DNA from 3 places in the Peribacillus sp. NPDC060253 genome. Region 1 is predicted to be linked to each of the others. Evidence: riboswitches for the same ligand, from Rfam matches in the RefSeq annotation. Region 1 holds a riboswitch; each other region holds the start of a gene.
What was found. Region 1 has a riboswitch for glycine ahead of ACFWE9_RS21700 (amino acid permease). Riboswitches for the same ligand answer to the same signal wherever they lie in the genome.
Positions count from the first base shown of each region.

Region 2: linked by a shared signal. The riboswitch ahead of ACFWE9_RS02725 (M20 family metallopeptidase) and the one ahead of ACFWE9_RS21700 (amino acid permease) in region 1 are both predicted to bind glycine.
Region 3: linked by a shared signal. The riboswitch ahead of ACFWE9_RS18565 (IS6 family transposase) and the one ahead of ACFWE9_RS21700 (amino acid permease) in region 1 are both predicted to bind glycine.

Region 1 covers NZ_JBHXAS010000115.1:11,437-14,198, reverse strand. Annotated here, with positions in the region: partial or broken gene ACFWE9_RS21710 (NAD(P)-binding domain-containing protein) at 1-79, shown strand, start outside; gene ACFWE9_RS21705 (hypothetical protein) at 106-333, shown strand; glycine riboswitch at 615-714, shown strand; glycine riboswitch at 718-774, shown strand; gene ACFWE9_RS21700 (amino acid permease) at 1,130-2,509, shown strand.
Region 2 covers NZ_JBHXAS010000005.1:58,862-66,879, forward strand. Annotated here, with positions in the region: gene ACFWE9_RS02710 (hypothetical protein) at 54-602, shown strand; gene ACFWE9_RS02715 (thioredoxin family protein) at 713-1,024, shown strand; gene ACFWE9_RS02720 (DUF1444 domain-containing protein) at 1,075-1,881, shown strand; glycine riboswitch at 2,255-2,358, shown strand; gene ACFWE9_RS02725 (M20 family metallopeptidase) at 2,625-3,812, shown strand; gene ACFWE9_RS02730 (DNA translocase FtsK) at 4,414-7,077, shown strand; gene murC (UDP-N-acetylmuramate--L-alanine ligase) at 7,360-8,018, shown strand, end outside.
Region 3 covers NZ_JBHXAS010000078.1:15,561-23,578, forward strand. Annotated here, with positions in the region: gene ACFWE9_RS18545 (glycoside hydrolase family 31 protein) at 1-973, opposite strand, end outside; gene ACFWE9_RS18550 (glycoside-pentoside-hexuronide (GPH):cation symporter) at 1,140-2,543, opposite strand; gene uxaC (glucuronate isomerase) at 2,694-4,097, opposite strand; gene ACFWE9_RS18560 (ROK family protein) at 4,335-5,540, shown strand; partial or broken gene ACFWE9_RS18565 (IS6 family transposase) at 5,977-6,136, opposite strand; glycine riboswitch at 6,633-6,732, opposite strand; gene speB (agmatinase) at 6,923-7,924, opposite strand.

The DNA.
Region 1 (2,762 bases):
TTTAGCCGTAATGGGTAAAAGTCTAGCGTTAAATATTGAAAGTCGAGGTTATTCTATTTCTGTTTACAATCGTCCGTCTGAACTGTAAAGGGGGTATGAACTAAAATGAGTAAGGAAAAGAAAATCAAGCTAAAGAAGCCAAAGAAGTGGTGGGTATGGGTTCTAGCCATTATCCTCATTGCTAATATAGCAAGTGGTTGGGACAAAGAGGAAGTTGCTAAAGAAGAGAAGGAGGGTGCCTCTAAGCAATCCATACTGCTGCAAGGATTCTCGCGAGTCTCGCAATACTTCAATTTTCTCTTTTTCCATACATCAATTGTGTTAAAAATATAGACATTATATCCTTTCCCATCTTTAGATTTAGAAGTATTTTCAATGGACAAAAATGCCTAAATCCTTCGTTTTTCTCAGCATCCGTTCAAAAGTGGGTCGGTTTGCACCTACGATTCAACAAATTTGATTTTGTAAGTTAATAACTTCTAATTTATGAACTGTCAGAAAAATCGATATCGTCTATGTTTAAATTTCAGAAAATAAGCATTTTTCAGATAGTTATTGTAATTTCCATTAAAACCCGTTAAGATACAACTATTAAAGCAACTTTATATCAGCGGATGATGATTGTGGGAGAGACTAAACGTTGTTTAGCACCGAAGGAGCAAACCCTAAAAAGCAGGGAACTAATCTCTCAGGTAAAAGGACTACAATTGGACGCGTCTCTGGAGAGAGCCACAGGCCACCGAAGGAGTTAAACTCTCAGGTAAAAGGACAGAGGAAGATAGGAAGACCCCCCTATCTTTCCTTTGTCCTTTTTTGTATTTGGAAAGATAAAAAAAAGGAAAAAGAGAGGAGTATGCATTGAAATTTGTTAAAAAAAGAGTCAATCTATTGAATTCAACGATTAATGCACTATGTTTTTTCGCAAGATTGGCAGATTAGAAAAAAATTTAAAAAGGAACAGAATATGAATCTGTTATGAAAAAAATCTATATCTTGCACCTATTAAAGAAAGCGCTTACACGAGTGGGGTCATTCTCCCAGTACCTAATTATTTAACCCATTGAAGGATTGACCCTTTAGTCAGGAAAAAATCATAAATAGCCTATAAAACTAGAAAGTGGGAAATCGCATGCAGGAACAAAAGTTAGAGAGAGGCCTAAAAAACAGACATGTACAACTCATCGCTATTGGTGGGGCAATCGGAACGGGATTATTTCTTGGGGCAGGAAAATCTATTCATTTAGCAGGACCATCAATTTTATTTGCTTACATGATTACAGGCGTCATTTGCTTTTTAATCATGCGCGCACTTGGAGAATTACTCTTATCCAATTTGAACTATCATTCTTTTGTTGACTTTGTAAGAGAATATTTAGGTAATATGGCAGCATTTATAACTGGGTGGACCTACTGGTTTTGCTGGATTTCAATTGCAATGGCAGACTTAACAGCAGTTGGTCTTTATACCCAGTATTGGTTTCCCTCTGTACCACAGTGGATGCCAGGATTATTTGCGCTTGTCATTTTGCTATTTATGAATCTTGCAACCGTAAAACTTTTTGGCGAAATGGAATTCTGGTTCGCATTAATTAAAGTCATCGCTATTCTAGCACTAATTGTTATCGGTATTTTCATGATTATTAAAGGCTTTTCCACAGATTCAGGCGTAGCCAGTTTCACGAATCTATGGAGCCACGAAGGAATGTTCCCAAATGGAATAAATGGCTTTATCCTCTCATTCCAGATGGTAGTGTTTGCGTTTGTTGGTATTGAACTTGTAGGACTTACAGCTGGTGAGACAGAAAATCCAGAAAAAGTTATCCCAAAAGCAATCAATAATATTCCTATTCGGATAATAATTTTCTACATTGGCGCACTTATTGTCATTATGAGTGTTTATCCGTGGAACGCAATCATCCCATCGGAAAGCCCATTCGTCCAAGTATTCGTGGCTGTTGGTATCGCTGCGGCTGCTGGTATCGTCAATTTTGTCGTCCTAACATCAGCTGCTTCAGCATGTAATAGCGCAATCTTCAGTACAAGCCGGATGGTATACTCACTTGCCAAAGATAAAAATGCACCTGTGCCATTTGCAAAACTTAATGCCCGTAAAGTACCTGCCAATGCATTGGCCTTTTCAACTGTCGTCATTCTAATTTCCGTTGTATTGAACTATTTAATGCCAGAAGGAGTATTTACGTTAATTACAAGTATTTCTACAGTATGTTTCATTTTTATTTGGGGAGTTACTGTCATCAGTCATTTAAAATACCGCAAAACAAGGCCAGATCTAGCGAAAATGAACAAATTTAAATTACCACTTTATCCAATTTCTAATTATTTGATCCTTGCTTTCCTAGTGTTCGTACTTGTTGTGCTTGCCCTTTCGGAGGATACTCGTGTTGCCTTGTTCGTAACTCCTATTTGGTTTATTATGCTGATTGCGATTTATAAGATGCGGAAAACGGAGGTAGATCATTCGAATCAGAGGAAGGCAGCGGGAAATTAAGTGGCAATCTGCCCGCATTAATAAGCAACCATTAAGATATCTGAATGATCATATTTTGATGAGAAAAAGATTATTTTAGAATAGTTTTGTTAGCGCTTTCAAAAATGCTTGACATAATTAGCCACAACTACTATTCTAAATTTACCAAATTGAATAAGCGGATGACAGTTGTGGGAGAGTGCAATGCGACACAAGCCACCGAAGGAGCAAGTTCCAAAAAGACCCTTGGAACAAATCTCTCAGGTAGATGGAA
Region 2 (8,018 bases), on a different contig from region 1:
CATTGTATCATGTTTTGAGAAAATGGATGAATTTCATAAATAAGGATAATAGTATGCATAAGAGAGTAAAAGTGACGGCTGGAGGAATGACAATGGCTTTATCGAATAAAAAATTTCTTATTATATTTCTGATATTGAGCAGTTTGATTGTGGGCTGCTCCAGTATCGATAGACAAACAAAAAAAGCAGAGAAGGCCGCAGAATTGGCATTTCGAAACGATGAAAAACAGCCCAATATTGAGGCAGGGCTTATTCAGGTATATATGCCAAAGGGTTTTAAAGTAGTGGAAGAACATGATAATAATTTGATTTTACAAAAAGGTGATAAGATTTATATATTATTTGTCAATCCTAATGAAAAGGAAGACAGCTCCGTCTTATTTTTGGCGATAAAGGAACAAGATGATCAATATGTGGTGCTGCATTCATTTCAAAATGATGATAAGTTCGGTTTTATCTCGATTAAAGAGTCACCGAATGAAAAGTATGAGCTAGCAGTGGGGATCGGTGGAGTCAAGTTGACAACGGAAACGGATAAGGACCATTTAAAAACCGATGCGAAACAAATGATGGAAGTCGTTTCATCTGTGCCGCAAAAATAAGTAAAAGTGCTGTCGTTCAACCAATCCGTATTAATGGTTGATTTCTAGAGAGTCTGGTATGATGGGATTATAAAACCTAAGATATCATTTAGAGCAGGAGGAATATTCAAATGGAAAATTTACAAACTGTGGAGCAATATGATGCATTAAAAAATGAAGGCAAACATATTTTTCTTTTTTCAGCAACATGGTGTGGAGATTGCCGTGTAATCGAACCGATCATGCCCGAGATTGAAACGAAATTTCCGGATTTTACATTCATTTATGTAGATCGAGATGAATTCATCGATGTGTGTGCAGCTAATGATGTATTCGGTATACCAAGTTTCATTGCTTATGATAATGGCAAAGAGCTAGGCAGATTCGTGAGCAAGGATCGCAAAACACAAGAACAAATTGAGGAATTCATTCAATCACTATAATCAATTTCCCCTTCTCGCTGGGGATTTTTCAATGAAGAGGAGGGTCAAACATGAAAATGGACAGCACGAAGCTGAAAAATATCTTGAAGGATCGTTTAAAAGATGATAACCGATCATTCAAATTCGATAGCAAGCAAGATACGTTACGGGTGGAAAATGTGAAAACCGGGAAGGGGATCACCATCGAGTTGCCTCCTGTACTTGCTAACTATGAAAACGTGCAGGAAAAAGCCATCGATGAGGTTGCCTATTACGTGGAAGAGGCCTTGAATGTAATGGGCGGAGAACACAGCATGGTAGGCAAGGAGAAATCCATTTTCCCTGTCATCCGTTCGACTTCCTTTCCAATGGAATCAGAAGAAGGAAATCCTTTTTTATTCGATGAGCATACGGCTGAAACCCGGATACTTTACGCACTCGATTTGGGGAAGACCTACCGTTTGATTGATGAAAAGATGATTCAACGGGAAAATTGGCAGGGTGAAAGGATCCGTGAAATTGCCCTTTTCAATGCCCGGTCCCTTTCCACTGAAATGAAGTCGGATATCGTTGCCGGTAATAAATTTTACTTTTTAAACACCAATGATGGATATGATGCTAGCCGAATTCTTAACGACTCCTGGCTTCGGGACATGAAGGACAAGATGGAGGGGACCATGGCGGTGGCCATTCCGCATCAGGATGTCATCATCATTGCCGATGTGAAGAACGATACGGGATATGATATTCTGGCACAAATGGCCATGAGCTTCTTTGCGAGCGGTCATGTACCGATAACGGCTCTATCATTCCTTTACGAAGAAAATGAGTTGGAGCCCATCTTCATTATGGGTAAAAACAAAAAGCGTGAACAATGAATCATTGAAAAACATAGGACCGTGTCAGCATGGAAAAGTTCCAGCTTGGCAGTGGTCCTTTATTTATGGAGTACTATGTGCAAGTTTAGTAGAGTTAGAAGTTTTCAGGTCCATATGTTCAATGAAAAGGAAGCGTGAGTGACAAAGCAGCAAGGAATTTTTTTTTTACAGCCGTAAGTAATCATAATTCCGAGAGGGATATCTCCGGAATGTTCTGTTTAATGGTGTTGAAATTTATTTTAGTATGGGTGATAATATAGTTAGATTATTTTGAAAATAGAGATTATTGCTGATGGTGAATAGGGACTGGTATGAGTTTCAGTCTGAATTGGTTCACGATTTTAAAAAACTGAATATTTAAATTATATAGCGGATGAATGTTGTGGGAGAGTGCAAAATATAATGCCACCGAAGGAGCAAGTTCCAAAAATCACCCTTGGATCAAATCTCTCAGGTAAATGGAACCGCAACTGGACGCAACTCTGGAGAGCGCGTATGAAACATGATGCCACCAAAGGGGAAATCTCCAGAAAATAAAATGGAGTTAAACTCTCAGGTAAAAAGGACAGAGAAGGGGAGCAGTAAGTTTACGCAACCCTTTTCTGTCCTTTTTTGGCGTGCAAAAAAGAATGGGGCCAGCTTTATTTGGCTTCTGACAGGCAGGCGTGCAGCGAAACGAAGCCTTCCATTTCGAAAGGCCTTCCTGATCAAAAACTTATATTGAAATAAAGGGGGAAAATATTTTGAAAAATCAATTAATGAACATGCTTGAAGCCCGTAAAGAGGAAATGGTTCAAATCCGCCGTCATTTACATGAGAATCCCGAGCTTTCCTTCAAAGAAGAGAAAACAGCACAATATATCATTGATTTTTATAAGGGTAAAGATGTGGACATTCAAACGAATGCAGGAAATGGATTAGGGGTCATCGTAACGATCGAAGGCGGGAAACCAGGGAAAACGATAGGTCTACGAGCCGATTTCGATGCATTGCCGATTACAGAAGAAACGGAGGTTCCGTTCCGATCAACAAATGAAGGTGTCATGCACGCCTGCGGACACGATGGCCATACCGCTTATTTATTGGTCCTGGCAGACTGCCTAGTAGAGTTAAAAGATTCCCTTTCCGGTACCATTAAAATCATTCATCAACATGCAGAAGAAACACCCCCTGGAGGTGCAAAAAGTATTATGGAATCAGGGGTTCTGGATGAACTGGATGCTGTTTTTGGCATTCATTTATTCCCGACATATCCAGCTGGGGAAATTGGATATCGCAGCGGCTTTTCGATGGCTGGAAGGACCTACTTCAAATTGGAAATAAAAGGCATGGGCGGCCATGGTTCATCCCCGCATATGGCCAATGACGCAATTGTAGCAGGTGCCCATTTCGTCACAGCCGTGCAAACCGTTATCAGCCGCCGCTTGAACCCTTTTGATATGGGCGTGGTTACGATCGGTTCTTTTGATGGAAAAGGTAGTTTTAATGTCATTAAAGATTGTATAGAAATAGAAGGGGATGTCCGTTACATGACAGCAGAGACACAAAAGCTGATAGATAAGGAAGTCCACCGGATCGTTAAAGGGATAGAAACGGAATTTGGTGTTCAGTGTGAACTTTCGTATGTGCCTGATTATCCACCGTTATATAATGACCCTGAACTGACTGGATTCGTGAAAAATAGCCTTGAAAGTATGAACGACAAAGATATTAAGAAGGTCATGGAATTTCCGATGTTCTCAGGTTCGGAAGATTTTTCGTATTATGCAGAAAAGATTCCTGGCTGCTTCTTTTACATCGGCTGTAAACCAAAAGGGGTGGAAAGGGCTTATTTCAATCACCATCCTAAATTCGATATAGATGAAGATGCCCTATTGATCGCTGCCAAATCAGTCGCACAAGTTGTATGCAGCTTTGGTGAATCGGAATAGTCAAAATGGCCCTTTCTTAGCAAAAAAAACGCTGGAACCCACAAAACACCGTTCGGTTTAAACGAACGGTGTTTTATAAGTTTCAGCAGTTATATGAATGCCACCGGCGATTTCGTATAGGGTGATGGCATGTGTTACGGACGTCTCTAATAGTTGCATGGAAACTTAATCTCTTTGTAAACGCGATTTAACAGCGGTGTTTTATTTAAATAGTAGACTAGGGACTAAAGTTATTTCGCGGCGGATAGGTTTAAACTCTTTTCAGAAGGGGTTTAGTAGGGTAGGAGTTAGGCGAAAAACGTAGAGTTGGTAAAGAATCGGAAAAAAATGTACATACAAATCCCAATTTAGCTTAAATTTTCTCGATATTTTAAAAATAACTGGTAGAATTAGTTACATAACTACAGATGTAGAAAGAGTGATAGGTTTGAAATGGCTAAATAAGATGAAAAAATGGTTCCAAGCAGAGGAAATTATTGAAATTGAAGAAATTATTATAGATGAACCGCTTGATGAAGAAACATTAAGGAATATGGATTTTTCGAAGATTTCTAAGGAAAAGAAAGAAGAAATAAAAGTTTATAATCAAACAGTGGAAAAAATGTCCCAGACAAAAGATCCGGATACAAAAATCCTGTTTCAATATCCAAAAGGAGAGTTCAAGTTTCCTCTCATTCCCGACAGGGAGCATAACAAAAGAAGCCCTAGGGAAAGAAAGAAAGAAGATCGCGAACCAAAGCAGGGAAACATGACCAAAGAAACGAGAAGGCCAGTGAGGGAGCCTGAACCAAAACGGGGAAGCACGAATCGGGAGCCTGAACCAAAAAGGAGAAGCACGAATCGGGATTCAAACCCAAAAATAGTCCCGTCGAATACTCCATTCCGCCCAACGGAAATCCCTTCACCTATTTATGGATTTCGCCGTCCGGAAAAAAAGATCGTCCCTTCTGAAAAAATTGTCGAATATGAATTAGAAAGCACACTGCCTGTTCTTAAAAAAGAAGAACTTCATAATGATATTCCAGCATCAATCCCTGAAGTTCCAACAGCCTATGAGGAATTGAAGATAGAACCATCCGTTCTTGTACCAGAACAAGTGGAAGAAAAAAGAGAAGGGTCGGAGATACCCGCTTTCTTTCGTGAAAATTCCATTGAGGCGGCACCTGAAGAACCAGTAAGCGAGCCCGCTGAACTAATAACAAAGCAAGTGGAAGAAAAAAAGGCTTATGAACACGATCATGATGATTTTGGACGAGAAGTCGCTGTATCCATAATGGAACAGGTTGAAGATGCACCGCCTGAAGCTATAGAGGTTCCTAGGGAAACCGCGGTACTATCACCTCAACCGATGAGTCATGCAAGTGAATCATCATCTGTGATACCGGATGAACAGCCTAAACCAACGAAAAAACATATCCCTTTTAATGTGATGATGCTTAAGCAAGATCGAAAAAGAAACGAGTTCTTGAATAAAATGATCCCGGAAAAAAAAAGCCTTAATGCCGAAAGGGGAATAGTTTCACTTGAAAAGGAACCTCTAATTAATGCTGATGAAGCGGAGGCAGGACAAGCGAAACCAACCATTCCTGAAGGGCAGACGGAGGAAGGCAAGGGTATGTTGAAAGATGGAACTCCTGTCACTCCAGAACCCGTAAACTTTACGGAAACCAACTATGTTTCCGAAAAGGTCGCCAAGCCCGAAAATGCTGTTGAAGCCAATATCGGTTCGAACCCGGTCCATGAAACTTCCATTTCTGAAAGTGGTAATCGTGGTGCAGCCTTCTCCAAAGCAGAAGGGAGACAGAGTGCAGCCCCAGAATCTTTTGGTTCCCTGGAAGTCGATGATAATCCATACTATGTGTTTCCAAATATTGAGTTGTTGACACCTCCTACTTATGCTGTGCATGATGATGAGTGGCTCGAGGAACAAACTTTATTACTGGATGAGACGTTGAAAAATTTTAATGTCCGTGCAAAAGTTGTCAATGTCACTCAAGGGCCGGCAGTGACTCGTTTCGAAGTGCATCCGGAACCGGGAGTGAAGGTGAATAAAGTGACAAACCTGATGGATGACATCAAATTAAGCCTTGCCGCCCAGGATATGCGGATGGAAGCGCCGATACCGGGTAAACATACAATTGGGATTGAGATTCCGAATAGGAAAAGCAAGCCGGTATTTTTGCGAGAGGTTTTGGAAAGTACTGAATTTCAAGAGCATGAATCACCTCTTGCAGTGGCACTCGGCCTTGATATATCAGGGCAGCCTATTATCACGGATTTGAGAAAAATGCCTCATGGATTGATTGCCGGACAAACGGGATCAGGGAAAAGTGTCTGTATCAACACCATGCTGGTCAGCTTGCTTTATAAGGCGACGCCTCAGGAGTTGAAATTACTATTAATCGATCCGAAAATGGTCGAGCTTGCCCCGTATAATCGAATCCCGCATTTGGTCAGTCCGGTCATAACCGATGTAAAGGCCGCTACGGCTGCGTTGAAATGGGCGGTAGAGGAAATGGAACGACGCTATGAATTGTTTGTACATGCCGGTGTCCGTGATATCAGCCGCTTTAATGACCAAGCGGAAAAAGCCGGTCAATATTCGAACAAGCTGCCCTATATCCTGGTGATCATCGATGAGCTTGCGGATCTAATGATGATGTCCCCGGCTGATGTTGAGGAGGCGATCTGTCGCATTGCTCAAAAAGCCCGGGCCTGTGGCATTCATTTAATTGTAGCCACTCAGAGACCTTCAGTCGATGTCATCACTGGATTGATCAAGGCAAATATCCCGACAAGGATCGCGTTCTCTGTTTCTTCCCAGGTCGACTCGCGCACGATTATCGATAGTGGGGGAGCAGAAAAGCTGTTAGGAAGAGGAGATATGTTATTTGCTGAAAACGGTTCATCAAAAACGGTTCGTTTGCAAGGAACTTTTGTAAGCGACGAAGAAATAGATCAAGTCGTCAACCACGTGAAATTGGAGCAGCAACCGAAGTATCTTTTTGAACAGGAAGACTTACTGAATAGGGCCCAGGTCACTGAAGAAGCGGATGAACTGTTTTTCGAGGCTTGTGAATTTGTCGTGAGCCAGCAGGCTGCATCTGCATCAAGCGTCCAAAGGCGCTTCAGAGTCGGTTATAACCGTGCAGCGCGTCTAATAGAAATGATGGAGCAGCAGGGAGTCGTATCTGAATCCAGAGGATCAAGACCCAGGGATGTTTTGATTACAGAAGAAGAACTGGAATTTTTAGATGGTAATTAAGAGAACCGATTAAAAGGAAATTGTATATAATGTGAAAGGGTGAAAACCCGTTGTTATCACCTTAATGGACGGAAAAGCCAATGATTTGATAAATTGGCATCTGCCTGACATGGATGTATGAATAAAAAAGTGATATAATAGTTATTTGTTGATGAATGATTGAAAATATAAGCATTAAACCTATGAAGAAATTGCGTTTCTAACAAGTCTCGTAAAGAAAAACAAATAAAAGATGACGTCATATACTGTCATACAGGTAGACGATTGGTGGAGGTTCGCTTTATGACTGCTTACCATTTTGTGGGAATTAAAGGGTCGGGTATGAGTGCTCTTGCACAAATACTGCATGATATGAATATTGAAGTGCAGGGTTCTGACTACGAAAAAGAATTTTTTACACAATTGGCATTAGAAAAAGCCGGGATTAACATCCTTCCTTTCAATGAGGAAAATATACAACCTGGAATGACCATCATTGCAGGAAATGCGTTTCCGGATAGTCACCCGGAAATCGTGAGGGCAAATGAACTTGGTTTGCCGATCATCCGTTATCACCGTTTCCTTGGTGATTTCATGAAAAACTTTATCAGTGTGGCGGTTACGGGAGCGCATGGAAAAACATCAACGACCGGATTACTTGCACATGTAATGGGTGGCGCTAAACCGACATCCTTTCTGATTGGGGATGGAACGGGTAAAGGAATCGTGAATTCCGATTACTTCGTATTCGAAGCATGTGAATATCGCCGTCATTTCCTTTCTTATTATCCGGATTATGCAATCATGACGAATATTGATTTTGATCACCCCGATTATTACGCAAATGTCGAAGACGTGTTCGAGGCATTCCAAGCAATGGCCCTTCAAGTCAACAAAGGCATTATTGCGTGCGGTGATGATGAGCATTTACCACATATTCAGGCGAAAGTACCGGTTATTTT
Region 3 (8,018 bases), on a different contig from region 1:
CATAACGTTTATTGCCGATTGATGTATATCCTGATGACAATTGGAACGAATCACATAATATATCATGTTCTTCACAAAGCTTTAGGAATTTATTTAACTGCACTTGCGCATCCGGAGCATCAGTGTAACTCATTGTCGATCCAGAATAGCCTAAACTCCATTTTGGTGGAAAGATTGTTTGCCCAGTTAACCACGAAAATTTGCGAGTGACATCTTTAACTTTCGGACCTGCGATAATATAGTAATCTAAATCACCATGTTCAGCTTGAAAATATCTGTATAACTCATGATAATTATCAAGCTCTGTACCTAATTCAAAAATAGAGCTGGACAAATTGTCGTAGAAAATTCCAAATGAAAATCCAGTTTTCTTCTGTCGTGTAATATAAAATGGAATATGTTTATAAAGGGGATCACTATATTCTGCATCGTAACCCATCGCATCAATTGTCTGCATCCGATAGCGCTTTCCATGCTTATCAACTGAGCCCGTTTTTTCACCTAATCCGAAATATTGTTCATTTAAATCGCGCTTTAAATAATGAACTATGTCCTGACAAAGTGAGCCATCAAAGTTATATGCCTGAGTTTGTCGATCATTCGCAAAGTTCTCCCACTCAGAATTATCACGATAAAACCAGCTGATCTTAAATCCATTTAACTTCACCTGAATCTTTATGAGTGAAGTTTCTACAATGAATTCATCTTCATCTTGTCTAAATTCATAATTTGGTAGTGAAAAACCGTTTGTATCCAAACGATCACGGCCCTCCAATGGAACATCAGCTTGTCCCGGTGCTACACTCCAGGTTTTATCAAGCTTTAATTTTTCTCCATCTGTAAATAAGATTCGAATGATGTCTTTTTCAAGCACCATAATTTTTGCATATGTGTTTCCATCTAGTAATTTAAAGTCAAGAATATTGTTATTCTCTTTAATGAAAGTAAACTGATAGTTCTCCTTAATGCTCATTTGATATCTCCTTCTCTGTGTGTATATTATAGATCAAATAGTATAAGATTAAGCTAACATCAGAGATGCTCTCTAATAATTATTTGATGCAAGAATAAAGTACTGCCTTTAATAAAACGCATACAAAAATAATTAAGAAACTTTTTCGTCACGTCTCCTCTTAGGTTTAGTTTAAGTCAGGCTGATTATCTTTATTTCTTTCTTTTAAGTCAGCTACAATTTTACTGTATAAATTATCTGTAAGATTATAGAAGAAAAATAGGATAATTAATCCAATAATATTGAGGGCTGCTGGAGCAAGAAATAACAGTCCTTTAAGACCTAACAGTGTATCTGCAGACTGTTGAATATTTGGAACATATCCAATAAGCCCTAGTGCTACCCCTGGAATAAAACCAGCGAGAGCCTGTGCAAGCTTTCGGAAGAAACTGTACGTTGAATAAACAATCCCTTCTGTACGTTCTCCTGAATTCCACTCATGATAATCAATAGAATCAGCAATCATTACCCAAGGTAGACCAAGTGCAAACGATAACCCAAAGTTTCCCAAAGAGAAAATAGTTAAAAACGTAGCCGTACTTGTTGGCAATACAAAATTCAAAACATCACTAGCAATGCAAACCATAAGTCCAAGCATGAAGGTATTTTTCTTACCAATTCTTTTTACCATTGTTGGAATGAACATTGAACCAACTACAGCGAGCCCAATACTTAAAAATGATAGCATTGACATAAGTTCCGGATTCTTTAAATTGTATTCTAAGTAGTACAATTGAACAGCGTTGCGAATATTGGATGAAGTAATCATGAACAAAGCTGCTAAACACAATACAATAAGAGGTCGATTTGAAACCAATGCCTTGAATAACGTAGACAGCGGAACCTTTTCATTTTTTGGTGCTCTAATAACATTTTCTGTTGTATTGTGATAGCAAATAAGATGAAAAAATATTCCGAATATTACCATCACAGATATAGCAACGATGTATCCTATTTCTTTATTAGCAAACTGAACTACAATCGGAATAACTGCCATTCCAGAAATAAGAAGTGCCATTTGACTACCAATTGCTCTAAATGAACCTAAAGATGCACGATCAATTGGATCTTGCGTCATGGCAGCAGATAATGATCCGTACGGGATATTAACAATTGAGTATGCTAGACCAAACCCCATATAGGTGATAAACGCCCACACAATCTTCCCATTATCCGAAAAGTCTGGAGCTAAGAATGAGATGACCGTCATTAATGCCAGTGGAACAGTTCCCCATAAAATGAACGGGCGGAACTTTCCTCGTTTTGAGATATTTGTTCTTGAATCTACAAATGCACCAACACTTGTATCTGCAAATGCATCGAAGATTTTAGAAATTAAAAACACCAATCCTCCCCAGTAAGCGGAGATTCCTAAAACATCTGTATAAAATTTCAGAAGGTATAACTGTCCCATATCAAACATAAGGCCGTTACCAATATCACCAAAACCGTAAGACAACTTTTCTTTAAAAGTGAGCTTTTTAGAAGCGGTGACCGCTGTCTTTTTAACCGGAACCACTGGTAATCCCATATAACCATCCCCTTCTTTCTCCCATATATAACCCCTGTATTGTAAACCTTTTCATAAAGAAGCAGAAATAGTGTTTATTTTAACCCTTAAGCACTATCACCCCCTTTGATACTTACAATATCTTTCATAAGCAAAAAGAGCATTCCTGTATTAACGCTGTAAAAAGTATTTCTCTGCATTGTAATAGGAAATATTTTCAATCAGTGTTTGAAGAAGCACATTATCGTTTGGAACCCTTCCTTGTTCTACCCATTTCCCGATTAGGCTGCATAGGATCCGACGGAAATAATCATGTCTTTCATAGGAAAGAAAGCTGCGAGAATCTGTCAGCATACCAATAAAATGACTAAGTAACCCGACGTTAGCCAAATCTTTCATTTGTTTCTCTATTCCATCAATGTGGTCGTTAAACCACCAAGCTGTACCAAGCTGAACTTTTCCTGGAACGCCTTCTTCATAGAAATTCCCCATCATGGAGGCTAATACCGGATTGTCTTTAGGATTTAAATTAAATAATACGACTCTTGGCAACGCATCTTCTTGGTCAAGCGCATCAAGAAGATGCGATAATCCTCGTGCGATGTTTGCTTCTCCAATTGAATCAAACCCTGTATCCGAGCCCAAAAGATTTTTCATTTTTGTATTATTATTTCGCATAGCCCCAATATGTAATTGCATCACCCATTGTTTTTGAGCGTACATTTTCCCTAGTTCTTTTAGAAGAAAAGATCGATACTTGATCAATTCTTCTTGTGAAAGCGACTCTCCATTCATACGTTTTGTAAAAATTGTTTCTGCCTCTGCTAGAGTTACTTCTTTATACTCCATGTAAGGAATATCATGATCGGCTGCCCTGCCTCCATTTTCATGAAAAAAGTCAACTCGGTATTGAAGTCCTTTAATTAATTCTGCAATAGATGTCACTCGTTGATGAACTACTTGCTCTAGATTCTTTAACCAATCTTGAAAAGTTGGACGTTCAATAAACAGTGCTCCATCAGGTCGAAAGGTTGGTACAACCTTTGTTTTAAACGTAGAATCATGGTTTAATAATTGGTGGTATTCAAGAGTAGATATAGGGTCGTCTGTAGTACCAATAAATTGCACATTAGATTTCTTAATAAAAGATTGCGGTGTAAACTCCGTATCTTGTAATTTTTTATTGCATTCTTCCCAAATTTCCAGCGCGGTATCGGGACTAAGTCTTTTATCAATGTCAAAAAAGCTCTTTAATTCCATATGAGTCCAATGGTAAAGTGGATTTCCAATTAAATATGGTACCGTCTGAGACCAAGCAAAAAACTTTTCCCAATCACTAGCTTCTCCTGTTATAAAATGCTCCCCTATACCATTCATTCGCATCGTTCTCCACTTGTAGTGATCGCCTGCTAACCATAGTTGAGTAAGGTTTTCATAATGTTTATTCTCAAAAATTTCTTTTGGATCTAAATGGCAGTGAAAATCAAAGATTGGCATTTCTTTTGCTGTATTTTTATATAACTGAACTGCTGTAGGTGTGGAAAGTAAGAAATCGTCTCCTAAAAAATATTTCATATTATTTTCCTCCTAGGGGAATAAAATCAAATTTATAAGATTAAAACTCTCAATGTAAACACTTTCATTTTTGGTTAATTTAATTTGTTCGACTAGTAAACTAATTAATTATAAGAAATAATTTATCATGTTTATAAAATTCAGTCAATTAAAATTCTTTAATTTAAGAGTCAATATTTTTCAAATGAAAATGCTATAATAAAGAACAATGTCAGTTAAGATTTGGAGGACACATTTATGCCTACTGGTGATGCAGCTTATATCAGGAAATTAAATCGATCTTTAATTATTAGTAAAATTGTAGAAGCAGGAATAATTTCAAGGGCAGAATTGTCTAAGATTACAACATTAACAAAAGCCACTATTTCAGTACAGATTGCAAGCTTAATTGATGAAGATATTATTATTGAGACACAGCAGGATCATTCAAAAGTTGGAAGAAAACCTATAATGCTATCTTTAAATGGAGCAGCAGGATATGCATTAGGTATTGATTTAGATTATAGTCAAATCTCTTTCACTCTTTCTAACCTTCTTGGTCATCCTGTTTCGTCAGATACTATTAAAATACATACGACAAGTTATTCGGATATCTTTGATATACTAGTTGAAAAAATTAATAAATATAAAAATGAATGCCTTAAGTCTAGATACGGACTTATTGGTGTAGCAATTTCAATTCATGGTCTTGTCTCTACAGATGAACTCATTCATTATATTCCTCGGTTAAACTGGTATGATGTGGACTTAAAGAATGATTTAGAAAAAGAGTTAAACGTTAACGTATATCTTGAAAATAATGCAAATCTTTCAGCTTTTGCTGAACGAGCCTACACATTTCATAAATCAGATAATTTGGTATGCATAACACTTCGATCAGGTATAGGCCTTGGTATAGTAATAAATAACAAATTATCTAAAGGACATGATGGCTATGCTGGAGAGATTGGTCATATGATTATCCAACCAGGAGGAGACCTTTGTGCTTGTGGGAACAAAGGCTGCTGGGAAAGATATGCTTCTGAGTCAATCTTTTTAACACAACTTTCTAAAGAAAAACAAGTTAGTACTATAACTTATAAACATATTGAAGAATGGCTTAATCAAAACGATACTGAACTACATAGACAAATGGAAAACTTCATCTATTATATTTCAATCGGTTTGAATAATATCATCAACATATATAACCCTGAAGTTCTAATAATTGATAGTGAATTACTTTCTCTATACCCAGATTCTATAAATGAAATTAAGAAAAATCTTTCTTCCTCCACAATTCATTATCGAGAATTATTAATATCCTCAATTGGAAAAAAAGCATGTGAATTGGGTGCGTGTGCATTGGTGATTAAGAATTTTCTTGAAATTACGATGCCTAACTTTGTATATCCTGAATCAATAGAACATATTCATTCACTGAATAATATGTCTGTCAAATAGTTATAGGTTAAGGATTCTTTCTCACAGAAAACTAGGCTGATGCTTTCCTAACAGCTATAAAAACCATAAAGCTTTAGTAAAAAAGCTTTATGGTTTTTATTCCCAGATATTTACTCTTAAACCTAAATTTTAGCTGCTGAACAGCCCTTAATCTAGAAGTTGAGATAAAGTCTCCCTTCAATAAGAATTTCCAATTCTATTATTTTTAAAAATTCACAAATAATCAATAACCCAAAAAAGAACGTACGTTTGACCACACTTACAAAAGAAGAAAAGATTCAATTAATGGGATTTGGTTCTGGTGCAAACATAATGTGAATTTGAAAAAACTAATAGGATTTCTAACGGAATGCTACTTTATGCGGTTAATCCAAACAGCTCGTGGATACAATTCACCTGATTTTGAACAGACTTCTCCCCTATCTTTTAACTACTAAATGGCTACAGGATACGCGTGGTTTTTTCCACTGTTATGACAGGCGTCTGGACACATACGATAAAGCCAATGCTTTCTTGAGAAAGCGTTTGGCTGCTTGTTTATCACTGAATTCACTTAGATAACATTAACCTTCGGAATCCACTGTACGATACAGGTACTATACTTGAAGGCAAGGGAATCGGAATATACATGGAAGAAAATGATAAATTCTGAAAGTTCATATCGGATGATTTTATGCTGTGGTTAGATGGCCTGGCATTTGATCAAAGGGGTTCTCTTATTTTTTTAGCAGTAACAGGCTGCATCAAATGTTTACACATAATCAAGAAAGTTATGCCTGGAACTACCCGTACAGGGAAAGCATTTGTCGGTGAAGATGTTAAACTCCATCTTCATTCCAGGTTAATGCACCAATGGACGGTATTTTTAGAGAGGCAAAGCCCGTTCGTTCATCTTGGCTGACGAAGTTTTCTGATGCGATCAACTCTAATGTTGGATGTTGCCGCTGCCTTTCGCTTTCAATTGCTTCAAAAATGGTTTAATCATTCTTCTGCAAACTCATTCTTATTTCCTCTTTTTTAGATAGCTGCTGCCACTCCATATCATGTTCCCTGTTTTTGCACGCAAAAAAGGACAGAGAAGGTAATGGCAACATTCCCTTCTCTGTCCTTTTACCTGAGAGTTTAACTCTATGCTAAAAAGAGTCTTCCCCTTAGGTGGCGTTTTATAAACGCTCTCTCAAGAGTTGCGTCTCATTGTGGTTCTTTACCTGAGAGATTTGTTCCAAGTTTTTTTGGGAACATGCTCCTTCGGTGATTGTACATTATTTACTTATGTGTTTTTTATGGAATCGCCTCTTTATTTATACCTATTCAGGAAACTAAGAAAAGATAACACGGAGGAAAATCACTTTATATCAGCAAATGCTTTCAAATTTAACAGACTAATGCTTCTTTATGAAGTTCTGCTCTTGATAATCGCTGATTGCAGCCTGGTTTTTCTCTTTTTCTTTTAAAACATAACTAAGCAAGTCTAATGAGAGGCGCGCTGCCACTTGTCCAGTTATTCCCGCATGATCGTAAGGAGTAGCTACTTCTACCATATCAAAACCGATTACTTCTCCTCTTTTTGCAATCCCATGGAGTATTTCGTTGACTTCATCATAAAGCAGGCCTCCAGGAGAAGGTGTGCCTGTCGCAGGGGCGATCGATGGGTCGAGGCCATCAATGTCCATGGTAATATAATATTTTTCACCTGCTGGAATAAGTTCCAGAACCTGTTCAAATCCCATCTTTCTCATTTGACGTGGAGACAAGATGACACTTCCGTATTCTCTGGCAGCATCGACATCTTCTTTTATACTGCTGCTGATTCCACGAATTCCCAATTGGAAAATCTTTTGAACATGATTCATTTCAGATAAGCGGCGGATGCAGCTTCCATGTCCAACCCGCATTCCTGAACGGTGATCTGCCCAGTCTAAATGCGCATCAATCTGGATCACATGAAAGGGCCCGAGTTCACCCAATCCCTTTCCTACTGGAATTGTAATGGAATGATCTCCACCTAAAACAACCGGCATTGCACCTTTTGAAACGATTTTTCTAATGGCTTCTTCCGTATTATCATGGGATTGCATCATATCCCCATGTACAATGTCTACATCGCCGCAATCAACGACTTTCCATTTCGGGCCAAGATACATGATATCATTTTCAATATCATAGGCGCCATCTAACCCGAAACTATATAATGTAGAGCCTTCACGAATTCCTCTTGGACCCATTCTTGCACCTGACTTCCATTGTGTTCCCATATCATTTGGAACTCCAATAACAGCTACATCTGCATCTAACTGGTCTAGGTCAGGACATACGGGATATTTCCCGAAAGTACAGATTCCGGTAAAAGGTAAATTAAGTTGCTGTTTTTTATTATTCGACATGACCTTTGCCTCCCACTTGTATTACGTCCTCGTTAATATATGCAACCTTCATGCCAACCTATAAAACTAGGAAAAACGGAATTGTGTTGTCAAT